Regions from separate parts of the Corynebacterium tardum genome, predicted to be linked through region 1. Evidence: predicted binding sites of a transcription regulator. Region 1 holds the regulator's gene; each other region holds the start of a gene.

The links. Region 1 encodes LexA, which represses DNA repair genes until DNA is damaged. Its sites were predicted from a motif close to CGAACANNTGTTCG; they were not measured.
Region 2: ACLI1P_RS08860 (SAV_6107 family HEPN domain-containing protein) is a predicted target of LexA. The motif match lies at 2,382-2,395, and genes of this name have one in related genera.
Region 3: ACLI1P_RS02605 (error-prone DNA polymerase) is a predicted target of LexA. The motif match lies at 1,833-1,846, and genes of this name have one in related genera.
Region 4: ACLI1P_RS12810 (HNH endonuclease signature motif containing protein) is a predicted target of LexA. The motif match lies at 1,747-1,760, and genes of this name have one in related genera.

The regions. Positions count from the first base shown of each region.
Region 1 covers NZ_CP177104.1:1,623,079-1,627,325, forward strand. Annotated here, with positions in the region: gene hrpA (ATP-dependent RNA helicase HrpA) at 1-614, shown strand, start outside; gene nrdR (transcriptional regulator NrdR) at 621-1,079, opposite strand; gene ACLI1P_RS07815 (hypothetical protein) at 1,200-1,379, opposite strand; gene lexA (transcriptional repressor LexA) at 1,899-2,618, shown strand; gene ACLI1P_RS07825 (DeoR/GlpR family DNA-binding transcription regulator) at 2,984-3,766, shown strand; gene ptsP (phosphoenolpyruvate--protein phosphotransferase) at 3,898-4,247, opposite strand, start outside.
Region 2 covers NZ_CP177104.1:1,846,147-1,850,393, reverse strand. Annotated here, with positions in the region: gene ACLI1P_RS08875 (alpha-(1->6)-mannopyranosyltransferase A) at 1-545, opposite strand, end outside; gene ACLI1P_RS08870 (polyprenyl synthetase family protein) at 547-1,638, opposite strand; gene ACLI1P_RS08865 (N-acetyltransferase family protein) at 1,682-2,290, opposite strand; gene ACLI1P_RS08860 (SAV_6107 family HEPN domain-containing protein) at 2,485-2,925, shown strand; gene ACLI1P_RS08855 (DUF3040 domain-containing protein) at 3,090-3,491, shown strand; gene mraZ (division/cell wall cluster transcriptional repressor MraZ) at 4,026-4,247, shown strand, end outside.
Region 3 covers NZ_CP177104.1:525,260-529,506, forward strand. Annotated here, with positions in the region: gene ACLI1P_RS02595 (MetQ/NlpA family ABC transporter substrate-binding protein) at 1-779, opposite strand, end outside; gene ACLI1P_RS02600 (MetQ/NlpA family ABC transporter substrate-binding protein) at 807-1,697, opposite strand; gene ACLI1P_RS02605 (error-prone DNA polymerase) at 1,864-4,247, shown strand, end outside.
Region 4 covers NZ_CP177104.1:2,683,328-2,687,574, forward strand. Annotated here, with positions in the region: gene ACLI1P_RS12805 (alkaline phosphatase) at 1-352, shown strand, start outside; gene ACLI1P_RS12810 (HNH endonuclease signature motif containing protein) at 443-1,726, opposite strand; gene ACLI1P_RS12815 (hypothetical protein) at 2,012-4,247, shown strand, end outside.

The DNA.
Region 1 (4,247 bases):
AGCAGCGCGTCGCCGTTGATGCATACCCGCACGGCGGGGCGGAAGGTTTGGTCAACGACGCCCGCGTGGCCGCCGTACGGGACATCATGATGGAAAAGGGCGGACCCGTCCGCACCCCGGCGGACTTTAAGGCCCTACTGAATCAGGTCAAGCCGGAAGTACCCGGGCGAGTGCGCCAAGCCGTCGTCGCTATTGCTCCCGGCTTAGCGGAATATTCCAATCTTTCCGCAGAGCTCAAGCACTGGGAGGGACCGGCGATTGATGACATCCGCAAGCAGCTAGACTTCCTACTGCCGCCACACGCCATTACGGTGCACGGAATGCAGCACCTGCGCCACCTGCCGCGGTACATTCAGGCCGCGCGAATCCGTTTGGAGGACATGAACCTCGATCCGGACCGCGATGCCGACCGCCAGGCTGATGTGGATGAGGCGAAGGCATACCTGGCCAACCGCCTCCGCTCCCTGCCTGCTGGCCGCGAAAAGTCCCGCGACGTCAAGGACATCTACTGGATGATTGAGGAGCTACGCGTTTCGCTCTTTGCTCAGCGCCTCGGTACCGCGCACGCAGTGTCGGTGCGCCGCATTCAAAAGGCCGCAGACAAGCTGCGCTAATCGCAGCTAGAAGCTATCGCGGTCCCGGCGGCGCATGAGGCGGATTTCTGATTCGAAATCGTCAGCGCTCTCAAAGGACTTGTACACCGAGGCAAAGCGCAGGTAGGCCACCTCGTCCAAGTCGCGCAGCGGCTCCAGAATGGCAAGGCCGATATCGTTGGCATTGACCTGGGAAGAGCCGTGGCTGCGAACGGTTTCCTCTACTTGCTGCGCCAGCTTCTTCAGCGAATCGTCGCTCACGTCGCGCCCCTGACAAGCGCGCTGCACGCCGCGAATGAGCTTGTCCCGGCTAAAAGGCTCCGCCAAGCCGTTGCGCTTGACGACGAGAAGAACAGCCTTCTCCACGGTGGTAAATCGACCCTTACATGACGCGCATTCGCGGCGCCGGCGGATAGAGGTTCCGCTGTCTACCACGCGCGAGTCGATGACTCGGGACTGTTCATTGTGGCAAAACGGGCAATACACGTTACGCGGCGTCCTTTCACTCAGGCCTCCTGGAAACCAAGCGGAGGCTTTCCATCCCCGACCGTTAGCCTACCGCCGCCCCGAACTGAAAGGCACACCGCTACCGCGTTCTCCGACAGGTTAGTGGGCGATGGATGCCGCCTCGATATCGGAGCTCGAGTGCACGGCCGGGGATGGTGCCGCCGGCGACTCAGTGTCGATGCTCAAACCGCCCCAGACAGTGCCAACGAATACCGCGGCCCCGAAGACCGCACCCAGAACATAGTTACCTACGTTCGATCCCTTAACAGTGGAATCCACCACGCCTTTTGGATGTCCACCACCGCGCGAGCGCGATTCACAGAGGCGGCTCTGTGTTCTATCGAGGGGACTCAACGTTCGAACATTGCGAGGTCCGAACGCTCGGCCGGCACCCCGACCACGCTCTCCCGCCGGATCCCACACCGCCGCCGGAGGCACAACTGCGGGTCGCGGGCTAGCAGAGGCTTCATTCGGGATGCGGTTGCGTGAGCTGGTATTCAGTACGATTGCCATGATTATTCCTTTGCGTTCTTTTCATCTAGCGGATGACGTTGCCTGCAGTGTATGCAACGCGGTTGACACACTCGAACATTCCACTCGCTAAACCGTTCGATCCTGTTCGTATGTTCGATTTATAACACCCTCTCGAATATTTGTCCACATCTGCGCGCCATTTCTCGAACATTTTTTCTTTCCGTGCTACAAAGGAAGACAGTGCCGCGCACTTCATAATCTTTTTAAGAAGCCCACTTAACGCCACTGTGAACGCAAGCTTTACCCCACCTTGAGGAGCCCATAATGTCCCGCAAACCCAAGAAGACCGAACAGCCCACTCTTGATTCCCTCTCTGCCCGCCAGCGCCGAATTCTGGAGGTCATCCATGACGCCGTGATGCTGCGCGGCTACCCACCCAGCATCCGTGAGATCGGTGATGCAACTGGGCTGCAATCGACGTCGTCGGTGGCATATCAGCTCAAGCAGTTGGAGGAGAAGGGCTTCTTGCGCCGCGACCCGAACAAGCCGCGCGCCGTGGATGTCCGCCACTTCCCCAACTCGGAAGACGCAAAGAAGCCCGGCCGCAAAACCTCCGCAGCCCAGGACTCCCCTGAGCCCACGTCTTCGGACGTACCCGAGGACGCCGCTCGCCCGACCTACATCCCAGTGGTGGGCCGCATTGCCGCCGGCTCCCCTATCACTGCAGAGGAGAACGTCGATGCCTACTTCCCCATGCCGGATGAGGTCGTGGGCAGCGGTGAGCTCTACATGCTGCAGGTCGTAGGGGACTCCATGCAGGATGCTGGCATCCTCAACGGTGACTGGGTCATTATCCGCTCCCAGTCGGTTGCGGAGGAAGGTGAGTTCGTTGCCGCCCTGCTGGACGATGAAGCAACGGTGAAGGAGTTCCACCGAGATTCCTCCGGCGTCTGGCTGCTCCCCCACAATGACGCATACGCTCCGATCAAGGGCGACGAGGCAGAGATTATGGGCAAGGTTGTCTCCGTGTTCCGCAAGCTCTAACACCTTCTCCCCTTTTTTGTCGCCCACCGCTTTCCCGCCCCAACCGCCTTCCTCCCATTCAGAACGGAAGGACGGGGCGGGACTTTTGTGTTTGTTTACCCCCTTGCGCGTGTAGATGCCCGATTTGCGCCCGATTAGCGTCCTAAATCACACATTCCCAAACGGGCAGGCCAATGGCTGTTTTCCACCAATCCTTAACGTTCTTGATGTGTGAATCTCTTTGTTTTGTTCCGTTTTACCCGCACTCAATGAAAGAATGGGGACATCACAGCAACACCCGTTGCACATTTTCATTAAGCCATCAATTCATCCCCCATGTTTCCCTGGCTTAGCGATGAACAATGGAGTCCCCCAAGGGAGAAACAATGTACGCAGAAGAACGCCGTCGCCAGATCGCGTCACTGACCGCCGTCGAAGGCCGTGTCAACGTCACCGAGCTCTCTGAGCGCTTCGATGTCACTGCAGAAACCATCCGCCGCGATCTTGCGGTACTGGACCGCGAAGGCGTAGTTCACCGCGTCCATGGTGGCGCCGTCGCCTCCCAGTCTTTCCAGACTGCCGAGTTCACTCTTGACACCCGCCAGCGTTCGGCTACCGGCGCCAAGATGGCCATCGCCCGAGCAGCCCTTGATCAGCTTCCCGAAGACGGCAGCATCTTCCTCGACGCCGGCACCACGACCAACGCACTGGCAGATCTCATCGGACAGCGTTTCTCTGCCGGACAGTTCAACATCGTGTCCAACAGCCTCCCCATCGCACTGTCGCTTGCCAGCAACGGTGTGTCTGACGTGCAGCTGCTCGGCGGCACAGTGCGTGCCATTACTCAGGCGGTCGTTGGCGATACTGCGTTGCGCACCATGGCGCTGATGCGCGCCGACGTCGCATTCATCGGCACCAACGCACTCACCATCGACCATGGCTTGTCCACGGCAGACTCACAAGAGGCCGCTATCAAGGCCGCCTTTGTCACCAACGCCCACAAGGTCGTCGTGCTGTGTGACTCCTCCAAGCTGGGCAACGACTACCTCGTCAGCTTCGCGTCCCTGGCGGACATTGATGTGGTTATTACTGACGCCGCCGCCCCGACTTCCTTCCTCGACGCACTGCGCGCCAATGACGTCGAGGTCGTCCTCGCCGGGGATAAGTAGTTTCCCCGAAAACCACAACAGCGACCGCTCCGGAAGGTAATCCGGCGGTCGCTCTTGTTCTATCTAGCGCCTGTGCAGCCAAGCGCCGCTGCAGCAAGTGAGCTCGCTCAGCGGCGCTATTCGTTGGAGTCCTAGGCCTGGAATTCTTCCAGCAGGGCGATGACCGCGGTCCGGGCATCGGACGGACCCTCAGCATTGATGGCAGCGTCTGCCATCTTCTGGCACTGCTCCAGGGTGAGATCGGCCAGCTGGGCACCGACGCCGGCGACGGCGGTCGACGCAGCCGACAGCGAGTTCACGCCCAGGCCGGTGAGCACGCAAGCCAGCATCGGATCGGCCGCAGCCTCGCCACACACGCCGACCATGACGTCGTTGTCACGGCCCACCATGCAGGTGTGCTGGATGAGGCGCAGTACGGCCGGCTGCCACGGGTCGGTAAGGTATGCTAGCTGCGGGGACAGGCGGTCAGCCGCCATGGTGT
Region 2 (4,247 bases), 220 kb from region 1:
TGCTCACCCACGAGGTGCGTCACCCCATTGCCCATCCACAGGTGCAGCGGGCCATACGGCGTGGTGGTATTGCGCCAGTCGTGGGAGACCTCGAGGAGGAACGGGCCGGGATTAACCGCCGCACCCTGGACGTACGGATCGAAACCATCGCGCACCATCGCCCCCTGCATGAGGTAGGAGTAGACGTCGCGCGAGGCCAGGGGAGCAGCAACCAGCAGCGGGGCAATCCACGCGGCCAGCATGCGGCGGATACGGTCCAGGCCGCCATTGGGCTGCGGGTTCTTCAGCTGCGGAGCGATGACCTGCCGGCCGGCCAGCACCCACGCGGCGACAAGTCCGAAGAGGCCTACCCAGTAGAGCATCATGCCAATGTTGCGGCCGTGCCCGTAGGCCAAGAAACCAACGTTGAGGGCCTCGAGCACGCCGCCGCGGTTGCGGGTGGCGCCGCCCGAAAAGGACGCGAGTGCGAGGATGGCCGCGGACGCGACGCCCAAGGGAAGGGCGCCGGGAACGCGCACGCTTAGCGACGACTGTGTGCGCACCATGCTACATCCGGCGGGCAGTGGATTTGCGGGCGAGCTCCTCCAGGGTAGCGGTGACCTCTGCCGGCACGTGGGCATCCCCCAGGTGGGCCAGGCCCGAGTGGGTAAGGTCCGTGATGCGCTGCTCGACGACGTCCGGTGCGCCCGAGTCCGCAATAATCTGCGCCATCCGCTCAATATCCGCGGGGTCGTCGGTGTTGCCGATCAGCCGGCGCAAGTCAGCCGCGGCGGCCGGATCGGAAGCATCGGCACGCTGCAGGGCCAGCGACAACAGCACGGTACGCTTGCCCTCCCGCAGGTCGTCTCCCGCCGGCTTGCCGGTGACAGTGGGATCGCCGAAGACACCAAGCAGGTCATCGCGCAGCTGGAAGGCAACGCCGATGTCCCGGCCGTAGCCGCGGAAGGCGGCGATGAGCTTCTCCGGTGCCCCGGCGATGGCCGCCCCCAAGTGCAGCGGGCGCTCGATGGTGTAGGCGGCTGTCTTAAACCGGTTCACCGAATCCGCCAAGGCAGCGTCCTCAGACCCCTCTGCCTCCAGGCAAATATCGAGGATCTGGCCACCGATGACCTCTCGGCGCATACCGCGCCACGGTGCCCGCGCGCGGGCCAGTGCCTCCGGACTCAGACCGGAGTCTTGGAACATGTCCTCTGCCCAGACCAAGGCCATGTCGCCGACGAGGATGGCGATGGACTGCCCGAAGAAGTCGGGGTCGCCCCCGAGGTTGAGCTCGCGGTGGCGCGCAGCCACCCCGCGGTGGACGGTGGGGTTGCCGCGCCGGGTATCGGAGGCATCCACGATGTCATCGTGGATGAGGGCGCAGCCCTGGATGAACTCCAGCGCGGAGGCGGCGCGCAGCATCGCCTCCGGCGACTCGGGCCCCTCCAGGCCGCGCGCGCCAATAAAGCCCGCCCACGCGTAGAGCGGGCGGATGCGCTTTCCTCCGTCGAGGACGAAGGATTCCAGGTAGGACACGGCGTTGGTTACCGGCTGGCCAATGTTCGCCAGCGCTTCGCGCTGCCCTTCGAGGAAGCGGTCAAGCTCCGTGCGGACAGCAGCGGGGATTTCGGCCAAGGATGGAATCTTCGGTTCACTCACACCTGTCACGATACCTGCCCTGGGTGGGTGATTAGGCGCTGGGCTACTCGGGGCGTGTGCGCTCCGCTGGGTGCGGTGGCTGCGGTGACTCAAGTGGCTGCAAGGGGATTGGGGCTTGGAGAATGGCGAAGGCGCGAGAATCAGCCGGATAGTACAGCTGGCGCAAGAAATCCGTGAATCCCATCTTGCGGTACAGCCTAAAGGCGGAATTGGACTCCTGCGGGTGCTCCGGCGTGGAGAGCAGGATAAAGCGCGCCGGGAGGTTCCAGGCTAAGGCCTCCAGCAACGCACGGCCCAACCCGCGGCCTTGTGCGGAGGGCAGCACATGTATTTCAGCGAGCTCGAAGTAGTTGTGGAGGACGTCTTCCTGTTCGGCGGAGGCGCCGCCCAGCCGGGTCAAGGCCCGGCGCAGCTCGCGGTCCCACCACGTGTCAGGAGACCCCAGGAAGCCGTAGGCAAAACCAGCGATTCCGGTCTCAGAGGTGGCTACAATGCAGCCGAAGCCGGGGCGGATGAGATCCGTCTTCCAACGGGCGATGGAGCTCTCGCGCACCGTGGGGGAGTAGTCCATGGCCGTGATGTAGATGTCCACCAGCTGGGGGACGGCGATGGCGAACTCTTGGGGCGTTAGGCGGCGCAGTGTGTAACTCACAATCTCAATAACAGCAGATCTGGCACAGCGGCGAAAGCCAGTCACGCTTTCAATCCGTCGAGTGCATGTTCGTTAGAAATGTGAATAGTCTCGAACATCTATTGGTGAACTCGAACATGTGAACTAATGTGGGGAGTGAGTGTTCGGGTGCGATTCTAGGGTGAGTTGTAGTACAGCAACAAAGGAGGATGGTCATGGCACAGGTAATTTCGGCAACGGCGGCACGCGGTCGCGGACGGGAGGCGCTGCAGATTGTGCGCCGTGATTGCTTTGTCGAGCAGGCTCTCGATCTGCTGTCGGCGGCCCGTGCAAGTGCGGCGCGGGGGCAGATGGAGGACGCACTGGAAATGGCGTACCGGGCCGCGCTGCGTGCAGCGGGCGCACGGGTGGCAGGTTCTACGGTGGGGCGCCGCAAGCGGTTGCCCTCGTCTGCGTGGGAGCAGGTGGCGCTTATTGGAGCAGCGGATGCTCAGTGGGCTGCGGAGTTCGGTGAATACTCGCGAGTGCGCTCCCGTGTTGCCTCTGGAATGGACCCGGTGCCTGCCGACGAAGTCGTGCTCGGGTACCTGGCGCTGGCTGCCCGCTACGTGGATGCGACCGAGTCGGAGCTTGGCTTTGGTGGCCTAGCCGCCTAGTGGGATGCCTGCTCTCGCGGTAGACCACCCTGGAGGGTGTGGGAGAAGATCTATGTATCGTCGTGCGGAGAATGCGCAAACTGTATTCGCGGGAACTATCTAGCTATTCTTGACGTTACAGAGGTAGTACCCGATTAGCCCCCACACCCTACATGGAGGACACTGTGTCCCTTTCTGAGCACGAACAGCGAGCGCTGCGTGAAATTGAAGAGTCGTTGCTGGCCAACGATCCTAACTTTGGTGCGTCTGTGTCCGAGGATTCTTCCTTTGGCGGCGGCACTGGGGCAATCACGCTGCGCGGCGTAGCGCTGGTGGTTGTTGGTCTGTGCATGATGGTGGGCGGAATCGCGCTGGCGCAGCAGTCTCTGTGGTTTATTGGTCTGTCCATCCTTGGATTCTTGGTCATGTTTGGTGCTGGCGTGTGGATGCTGCGTGGTGGTTCGACTGCCTCGCCGGCTTCGGTCTCAGTTCCATCGCGCGGGCGCGAGGGGCAGCCGAAGAAGAGTGGTAGCAACGTGGGCAATCGCCTGGAAGATAACTTCCGCCGCCGCTTTGAGGGGCGCTAAGTGCATTGGCTGAGCGTTAAGTAGAGCCGAAGTAGTCCGCATCTCCCGGATTGGGAGGTGCGGGCTTTGGCGTTTTCGGGCCATTTTTCTGGCAAGCGGGACTCGATTGCTGCTTAAAGGGGGTTGTGGGGCATCTTCCCATTTCCCCCACTTTGCCCCACCAATTGCCGGAGGGCGCGCCTCTGTGGGGGAGAGTGGGGAGTGGTGGAAGGGGGAAGGCCGGAAGACGGGGGTAAAAGTGCAGGAGCCAGTGTGTGATGCTGCGTTAAGTGGGGCACGGTAGCAGAGTTAGAGATGCGGCTGATGGTGTTGGTGGTGCATTTTGTGGGGTATGTCAAGGGGACTCCGGGGAAATCTCCCCACCGGAAACAGTGCTGTTTATCTGCGGTTATGGGGAGACACGCGGATGTAATTTACTGGCAAGGTGTGGATGGTGGGGGAAAGTGGGGTAGAGTGGGGCGCATCGGTGGAGAAGTGTTCTTCTGCCGTAAGAGGAAACCGGAGTTTTTCGAGTGACAGGAAGGTGGACCCGGGATGTTTCTCGGTACCTACACTCCCAAGCTCGATGACAAAGGGCGGCTTACGCTTCCGGCGAAGTTTCGTGAAGACCTGGCTGGTGGCCTGATGGTCACAAAAGGCCAGGATCATTCCCTCGCGGTGTATCCGCGGGAGGAGTTCGCGGCACGAGCTCGGAAGGCAGCGGCGGTGTCACGCACCAACCCGGACGCGCGTGCGTTCATTCGTAACTTGGCAGCA
Region 3 (4,247 bases), 1.1 Mb from region 1:
TAGAGCTCGGCGAGCTTCTTGACTTTCTCGTTGTCCTTATCCTTGTCCTGAACGGCCCAGACGTTGACGTAGGGGTCGAAGAGGATGTCGGGGTCAGCGTTGGGGTTCTCCGGGTCGTCGTACAGCACGGCGGCAGCCGGGTCGATTCCCGCCCGCTTGAAGAAGGAATTGGTGATGATGGCCGGGTGGCCTTCGCCGTACGCGGAGGGGGTCTGGGAGGCATCCACCGGGGTGATGGTCACCTTGGAGGCGCCCTCATCGATGTCCGCCGGGTCCGGCGTGAGCTTGCCCTCCTCCTTGAGCTTCAGCAAACCGTTGGCGGCCAGCAGGTTGATGGCGCGGCCTTGGTTGGTGGCGTCGTTGGGAATGGCGATGTCCTGGCCCTCGATGCCGTCGATGCTGTCGTGGCCCTTCCAGAACAGTGGCATGGGGTAGACCTGCGTGGAGGCAACCGGAACGAGGTCCGTGCCATTGCCCACGTTGTATTCGGCCAAGAACTTCAGGTGCTGGAACTTATTGGTGTCCGTGCTGCCCTCTGCCAGGGACTGGTTGGGGGTGGCATAGTCCGTGAAGCTCTTCATCTCGATCTCGATGCCCTCCTGGGCCGCGAGATCCTTGAGCACGCCCCACTCCGGGAGCTCGGCATCGGTGGTGCCGATGATGATGGGATCTTCGGCAGTACCGGCGGAGAACGCAGAGCTTGACGACGAACAAGCGACCACGCTGGATGCGGCCACGAGGCTAGCTGCGGCGGCTGCTACGAGGTGGCGGATGCGCATGAATCGTCCTTTGCTGTCGTGGTGGGCTTAAACTTCCTCTTCGAGGCGGTCCAGAATCTCCTGAAGCTCCTCCTGCGGGCGGTCCACGGCCACGGCGGTGTCGCCGGAGGACTTCAATACAGCCTCGGTGACCTTCGGGTCCTTCCACAGCTTGGCCAGCTCGTGGAGGGTTTCGTTATCCGCATCTTCAGCGCGCACGGCCCAGACGTTGATGTAGGGCTCGGCCTCTTCGGAGTTCGGATCGTCCTGTGCCACAGCGGACTGCGGGTCGATGCCGGCGCGCTCCAGGAAGGAGTTGTTGATGACGGCCGGCTTGCCCTCGCCGTAGGCCGCCGGGGTCTGGGCGGCGTCGACCGGGGAGACCTTGACCTTGGACTTGCCCTCATCGATGTCCATCGGGGACGGGGTCAGCGGGCTGTCTTCCTTGAGGGTGACCAGGCCTTCCTGTGCCAGCAGGCCGATGGCGCGGCCCTGGTTGGTGGAGTCGTTCGGAATGGCGACTTCCTGGCCTTCCACGCCGGAGAGGTCCTTGTGGTCCTTCCAGTAAATAGCCAGCGGGTAAATCTCGGTGGCGGCGAGCGGGACGAGGTCGGTGCCGTTGCCCTTGTTGTACTTGGCCAGGAACTGCAGGTGCTGGAACTTGTTGGTGGTCAGTTGGCCCTGGTCCAGTGCTTGGTTCGGAGTGTTGTAATCAGCGAAGTTCTCGAGCTCGACCTTGTAGCCGGCCTCCTTGGCCAGGTCTTGGAACACGGACCACTCTTCCATGTTGGCGTCGGTGGTGCCGATGCTGATGGTGGAGTCCTTGGTGATTTCCTCTCCGGAGCCGCTGGAGTCCGAGGAGTCGGAGGAGCAAGCTACCAGGCCGGTAGTGGCGATGACGGCCGCAGAAGTGGCGGCAAGTACGCGACGGATGCTCATGATGGGGTTCACATGTCCCTTCTATATCGGGTGCGGCGAGGAAAAATCACCGCAGGTGTTTTGCACTGTTCGTCAAACTAGCAACGATTGAACCGCTTTGTCTATTCTCTGGATTGCTCAACGAAAACCTTGACAGGAAAATGTGTTCGAATATAGGGTGTGGCTCATGAGGTTTAATGGGGGGCAGGCACTGCCATGGTCGCGGGTGGAGCGGATCTTGTCCGGCCGGCCGGGGCCTACTCCCGTGCCGGTGGACCACCTGTCGCAGCGGGTGGGGGAGATTAAGGCGGGATACTCCACTGTTCCCTTCGCGGAGCTGCACGCGGTGAGTTCCTATAGCTTCCTGGAGGGGGCCTCGGAACCAGAGGAGCTGGTTACCCGGGCTGTCGAGTTGGGGCTGCGTGGATTGGCGCTGGTGGATAGGGATGGGTTCTATGGGCTGATGAAGTGTGCGGAGGCCGCCGCAAAGGTGGGGCTGCCTGCTATCTTCGGTGCGGAGCTCAGCCTAGAGCCGGCACCGCTGACTGTCTTGGCGCGAACTCCGGAGGGGTACCGCCGCCTATCCCGACTCATCTCCCGCGCCCGCATGGCGGCGGGGAAAAAGGGCGCTGTGGCCTACCCGCCGCTGGCGGAGATTGCCGTAGAGCTACAGGACGAGTGCCTCTTTCTCGTGGGGTGGGAATGGGCGGAGTATTTCGATCTTCTGCTCGATAGAATAAAAATAGACAGCATGGTTTTGGAGTACGCCTACACGCTCACTCCGGAGGACGCTGACCACCACGCGGCGCTGGATAAGCTCCCCGTGTCGCGCGCCATCGCCACCGCCCACCCGGCCGCCGCCACCCGGGATCGCGCGCGGCTGGCGGGAGCCAAGCAGGCGTTGGGCAGGCGCCTGGCGCTTGGCGACGCCACACCGGACGCCCACCCCATGGGAGCACACTGGCTGCGTTCTGGAGAACAGATGGCGCAGCTTGCCCCCGACCGGCCTGAGCTCATCGCCGAAACCGTTCGCGTGCTGGAGGAGTGCAGCTTCACCTGGGCCGCACTCGCGCCCAACCTCCCGGACTTCGAGGTACCCGCCGGCCACACCGAGATGACGTGGCTGGAACACCTCACTTTTGAGCGCGCGGAGGCGCGCTATGCCTCGCGGCCCCAGGAAATTCGAACGCGGGCATGGGAGCAGATGCGCTACGAGCTGGACGTCGTCAAGCAGCTGGGCTTTCCCGGCTACTTCCTCATCGTGTGTGACTTCGTGGATTTTTGCCGGCGGGAGAACATTCTGTGCCAGGGGCGAGGCTCGGCGGCGAACTCCGCGGTGTGCTTCGCGTTGGGGATTACGAACGCGGAGCCGATTTCCGCGGGTCTGCTTTTTGAGCGCTTTTTGTCCCCGGACCGCGATGGCCCGCCGGATATCGACATTGATATTGAATCGGGACGGCGCGAGGAGGTCATTCAGTACGTCTATGCCAAGCATGGTCGCGAGCGCGCCGCGCAGGTGGCCAACGTGATTACCTACCGCCGCAAAGGGGCGCTGCGGGATGCCGCCCGGGCGTTGGGCTATCCGCAGGGCTCGGCCGATGCGTGGTCGAAGGGGATTGCGCCCGCGCCTGGCGACGTCGAATCGTTGGCCGAGCAGTTCCTCGGCCAGCCGCGCCATCTGGGTATTCACTCTGGTGGCATGGTGCTGTGTGACCGGCCGATTGCGGATGTCGTGCCCGTGGAATGGGCGCGCATGGAGAACCGTTCGGTGCTGCAATGGGATAAGGACGATTGTGCTGCAGCTGGCCTGGTGAAGTTCGACATGCTGGGCCTGGGCATGCTCGAGGCCCTGCATCACATGATGGACTTAGTGGAGGAGACTACGGGCCGGAAGGTCAACCTGTGGGAGCTGGACCTAGCGGACCCGGAAGTCTACGACATGCTCTGCCGCGCGGATGCGGTGGGCGTGTTCCAGGTGGAATCGCGCGCGCAGCTGAGTACGCTGCCCAGGCTGAAGCCGCGAGTCTTCTTCGACCTCGTGGTGGAGGTAGCGCTCATTCGCCCCGGTCCCATCCAGGGCGGGTCGGTGCACCCGTACCTGCGCCGCCGCGATGGCAAGGAACCGGTGGAGTATGACCACCCGGTGCTGGAAAAGTCCTTAGGCAAGACGCTGGGCATTCCGCTTTTTCAGGAGCAGCTGATGCAGATTGCCGTTGATGCCGCCGGTTTTAGCGGCGCGGAGGCTGATGACCTGCGCCGCGCGATGGGCTCGAAGCGCTCGCCGGAGAGGATGGCCGCGCTCAAGCAGCGTTTCTACGACGGCCTCAAGGAAACCAACGGGATTACCGGGGAGGTCGCGGACAAGCTGTGGACCAAGATTGTCGCCTTCGCCGCTTATGGCTTCCCGGAGTCTCACTCTCAGTCTTTTGCCTCCTTGGTCTACTTTTCGGCGTGGTTTAAGCATTATTACCCGGCGCAGTTTTGCGTGGGCTTGTTGCGCGCGCAGCCGATGGGCTTCTACTCGCCGCAGTCTCTTATCCAGGATGCGCGCCGCCACGGCGTGGAGGTGCT
Region 4 (4,247 bases), 1.1 Mb from region 1:
CGGCGAGCACACCAACCAGGTTGTTCCGTTCTTCTTCAAGGGCGCTGGCTCTGAGGACATCAAGGCCAAGGCCACCGGCACCGACCCGGTTCGCGGCAAGTACATCGACAACACCGACGTTGCCAACCTGATCATCCAGGACTGGTGGTTCGGCTCTGACGACGGTAATGGCGACGCAGACAACGGCGGCGCTAAGGACGACGACGGCTCCAGCAAGACTGCTTCCTCTGTCGGCTCTGGCCTCCTGGGCGCAGGCCTCGCTACCGCAGTTCTGGCAGCAATCGCCGCCTTCCTGCAGAACATGGGCATCGTGAAGGTCGACTTCTCCGCACTCCGCAAGCTGATCGGCTAATACACCTCGCCTTCTTTAAATCCTCCGCTGTGTGCGGGGGATTTTTGCGTCTTCGTCGTTGTTGTCGACGTCGTTGTTTTCGACGGTGGGTTAGAAGGGGATGTCGTCGCTGGTGTCGGTGCCGGCTTCCCCGTCGGCTTCCTTTTCGGTGTTGGCTTGTTCTTCGGCTTGTCGTTCGGCGTGGTAGTCATCGAGTTGCTGTTTGAGGTACTGGGCTTGCTCGCGGGCAAATTTACGGTAGGCGTCTATGTGCTGGCCTACTGTTTGCACCCACCTTTTCATCCCGTCAGACAGCGGGCCTTCCGGACAGGTGGTAGCCCACGTACTGTCATCGAAAAGCCAGACAATATCCCCGGTATCCGGGTCCATGACATAGCCCAGCCGCCCGTCGGTCTTCATGTTGTGGTGGTGCTGACACAAGCACGCCATATTCGACGGATGCGTCTTTCCACCCTCGGCATAGTTATGCCGATGATCCAACTGCGAATACATCGCCGGCCTGTCACACCCACTCAACCGGCAGGTCTCATCACGACCCTCAACAACGCTACGAATCATTCCCGATGGTTGGTAAGAATCAGATTCTTTCACCGGTGTAGTTAAGTCCCGTTTCTTGGTGTGTGGGATAGGCGCACTGCGCCACCCATAGCCGTTGATGTAGGTCGGGGCATTGTCCACATCACAAGCCTGGTAGGTGTGCAGCACAATGGTTGCTGGTGGTTCGATAGCCCCGGTAAGAAGCTTCTTTATCGCATCCGTCAGCGAAAGATCTTGCTTTGTAGCGGTTTCCCGGATGAAGGCATCGATAGCAATGCCGGTTGCTTCATCCACGCCGAGCTCTAGCCAGGCTTTCGTGCCGTTGGAAGAGAAGGTGTAGGTGTCTTTAGGCCTGGTATCGCGAAAAGCAATGCTCGGGTCCAGGGTTTTGGCCAGATCGCGCACCCGGCGGCGGATTTTGGCGGTGGTGGGAAAAACCTGATTCGGCTGGGTAGGGGTGAAGTAGGACACCAGGGTGGCATCGATGAGCGCGAGCGTTGCGTCATCGAGCCCGGCAAGGGCAGACAGGGGTTTGTCGATGGCGATAAGCCCCTGGATGTCCAGCAGGCAGTGGGTGTCTTGGAGGGCTTTAAGCCCGGGCAGGGTATCGAGGCGGAAAAGGGCGCGCAGGCCGGCGGTGATCAGTCCTTCGCCGAGGCCCCAGGTGTTGACTAGGGATAAGGCGGTGGTGTCGATGTCGGCGTCTAGGTGTGGTTGGGCTGCGCGCCAGCAGGCAAAGTCCGCGCGGCGGACGTTGTGGCGGGCTTTAGCTAGTGGGTTAGTGGGGTTGGCGTGGGCGAAGAAGGCGGTTGGTGGTGTGGTGGTTGTGGTTGTCATTGTGCCCCCGAGGCAACTATAGAATAGGTGTTCTACCCACAACTATACCGACACTCCACCTATATGGCTATGGCCAGCGGGATTATTCTTTTCCGGTTGCCTATTCGGGGGTATTGAGGATTAGTTTAGGGTTTGTGTTCGAGCCGAATCGAACAGGCACTTTCATCCACACCCCACCCAACCACCACGGGGGTAACGCGCGGCTCAGCACGTGCAGCACATGGCCTCACAGCCTCCTACCAGGCACATGGCACGAGACCCCTGCGGTGTCCTAAGATGAAGCAAATGAGTGCGGAGATTTATTCACTTCCTACGACGCCCCTGGTGACCACCGATCTTGTCGAGCAAGGCCCGCGACTTTCCCTGCGCCGCGGCAGCAACATCCTCATGCTCCAGCTGCCTGCCACCGACCCTGAAGCTGACGTAGAAGATCCGCGTTGGGTGGTCGAATCTCACTTCATCGATCGCCCCCATACGCTGCGTGAATTCTCCACGGAGGAGCCGATCAACGTCGGCATTCCCGGCCCCTTCACCCGCATCGAGGTCACTCTGCGCGATGGCGATGAGGACCTCATCGAAACCATCACCTTCACCGGTATCACTGATGACGCACCGTTCATCGTCTATGACCGCACCACGCTTATCGCGCCGCAGGGCACCCTGGAGGAGGCCACCCCGCTCGGCATCTGGGCCGGCTGGGAAGTGGGCCCGCTGCTAGATCAGGTGAGGGTACCGCAGAGGGAACCGGTAGACGTCGCCAAGCACGGCGATTTCGAGTGGGACTTTGACGTAGCCACCCTGCCCAACGCCCGGGGCCTCGATAACGAGCCGGTATTCACTAAATCCCCGCGCGTGCACCTCATCGCGGAAGGGGAGTGGCGCATCGATCTCACCTACGCTCCCCTCGGCGGCGAGCAAGAGGAGATTTCGGAGCAGACGTTCGAGGCGGGCACCGCCGAGCCCTTCCCCAGCGACCTCTACGAAGACCCCTGGGTGGGGCGGTACAAGGTGACGCTGTGGCATAACGCAGAGCTTGCCGACGTCCGCTTTATCTCCCTCGCCGAGGGCCTTCACATGCGCTCGACGAACGAAGGCCCGCGCGGCATCGATTTCCGCATCATCGACGCCCTCGGCGCGCATTCGGCGTTTAGCTACACCCTGGCCTCGCCGCCCAAGAAGCCCATCGCGCTGGAGAAGGGGCTGCGCACGTTCGAGGACACCGAGGTATCCCGCCGTGAGGTCGTGGCCAGCGACGCCGGCTACGAGCTCGAATTCGACGTGTGGCCGGAGGCCCTGTTCAGCCGCGTAAAGCGCATTGGTCTCGAACCCACGGAGCACTCCAATAAGCCGGTCATCCTCGCAGGCCAGCTCGACCAGGATGACATGTTCACCGTCCATTCGCCGCGCCCGCTGCCGCTAGCGAAGTTTGTGACCATCGACGGCCGCCAGAAGATCAAGGAGCTGGCCCGCACGTCCAAGACCACGCAGGCCGTCACCAGCCTGTCCGTGCCGAATGCCGCGCTGGCCAATGCCGTGCGCAAGCAGCCGTCGGCCGAGCTCTTCCTCATGTGGTCCACCCTGTCGTACGAGGACTACCTGGAGTCCCTGCCGGACAAGGAGCGCGCGGCGCACGAGGCCCGCAGCCTGGACCGCCGCGTGGTGGAGTACGAAGCCTCCGCGTCTACGAGCCTGATTTACGCCGCGCTGGCCACCGTGCGCAAGTCCCCGCTCGTGGGCAGAGGGCTTCTCACGGAGAACGAGATTTCCGTGGAGCAGAACGTAGATCCCCAGGTAGATTTGCTGGGGTGGACCTGGCCATTGGCCAACCCCACCGTAGAGCCCACCCAGCTTGAGCCTACGGAGGCCGGTTTCGCGCTGCCTGCGGAGGTCGCCGCGCAGGGGCCGATGCTTGTCGACGTCCGCGAGCTCACCACCTCCGCTAACCTCGCCGCGCCGAAGCGCCCGTCGAGTGCCTCCATCGTGGTCTCGCCGGAGGGCGCCGAGCCGGCTTTGGCCTCGAGCGAGTGGACCCCGGAGGAGCTCTGGAAGGCCTTCCGCGCGCTCCACGTGCTGTCACAGCGCAGCCCGAACCCGAAGCTGCAGGCCATGTTCGACAGCATCATCGACGGCCTGCGCGCCGACCCGTCCGCGGCCATCCACGCCCTGGCGCACACCGGGGTCAGCGTGAACCAGCAGGCCCGCTCCCTCGCGCGCACGCGCCTCTTCCACGCCCCGTTGGACCCGGTGGAGGCGGGCAGCGACAACTACCTGGATCTGCTCCTCAACCCCTCGGCCAGCGACAATGCGGAGCTCGCCGCCGTTCGCGAGTCCGGCGCCGACGGCCTCACCCGTCCCATGCTTCTCGCGGCTGCGACCGTCCATAGCCCGACCCCCAGCGTCGACGACGTGATGGGGGAGGCCGCGCGCGTGGCGGCACTGCGCGAATGCTTTGCCAACAACGGCGCCCTGGACGCCCTGGGCACCATTGAGCAGCTGCGCAAGGATGCCACGGCGCTTGCCT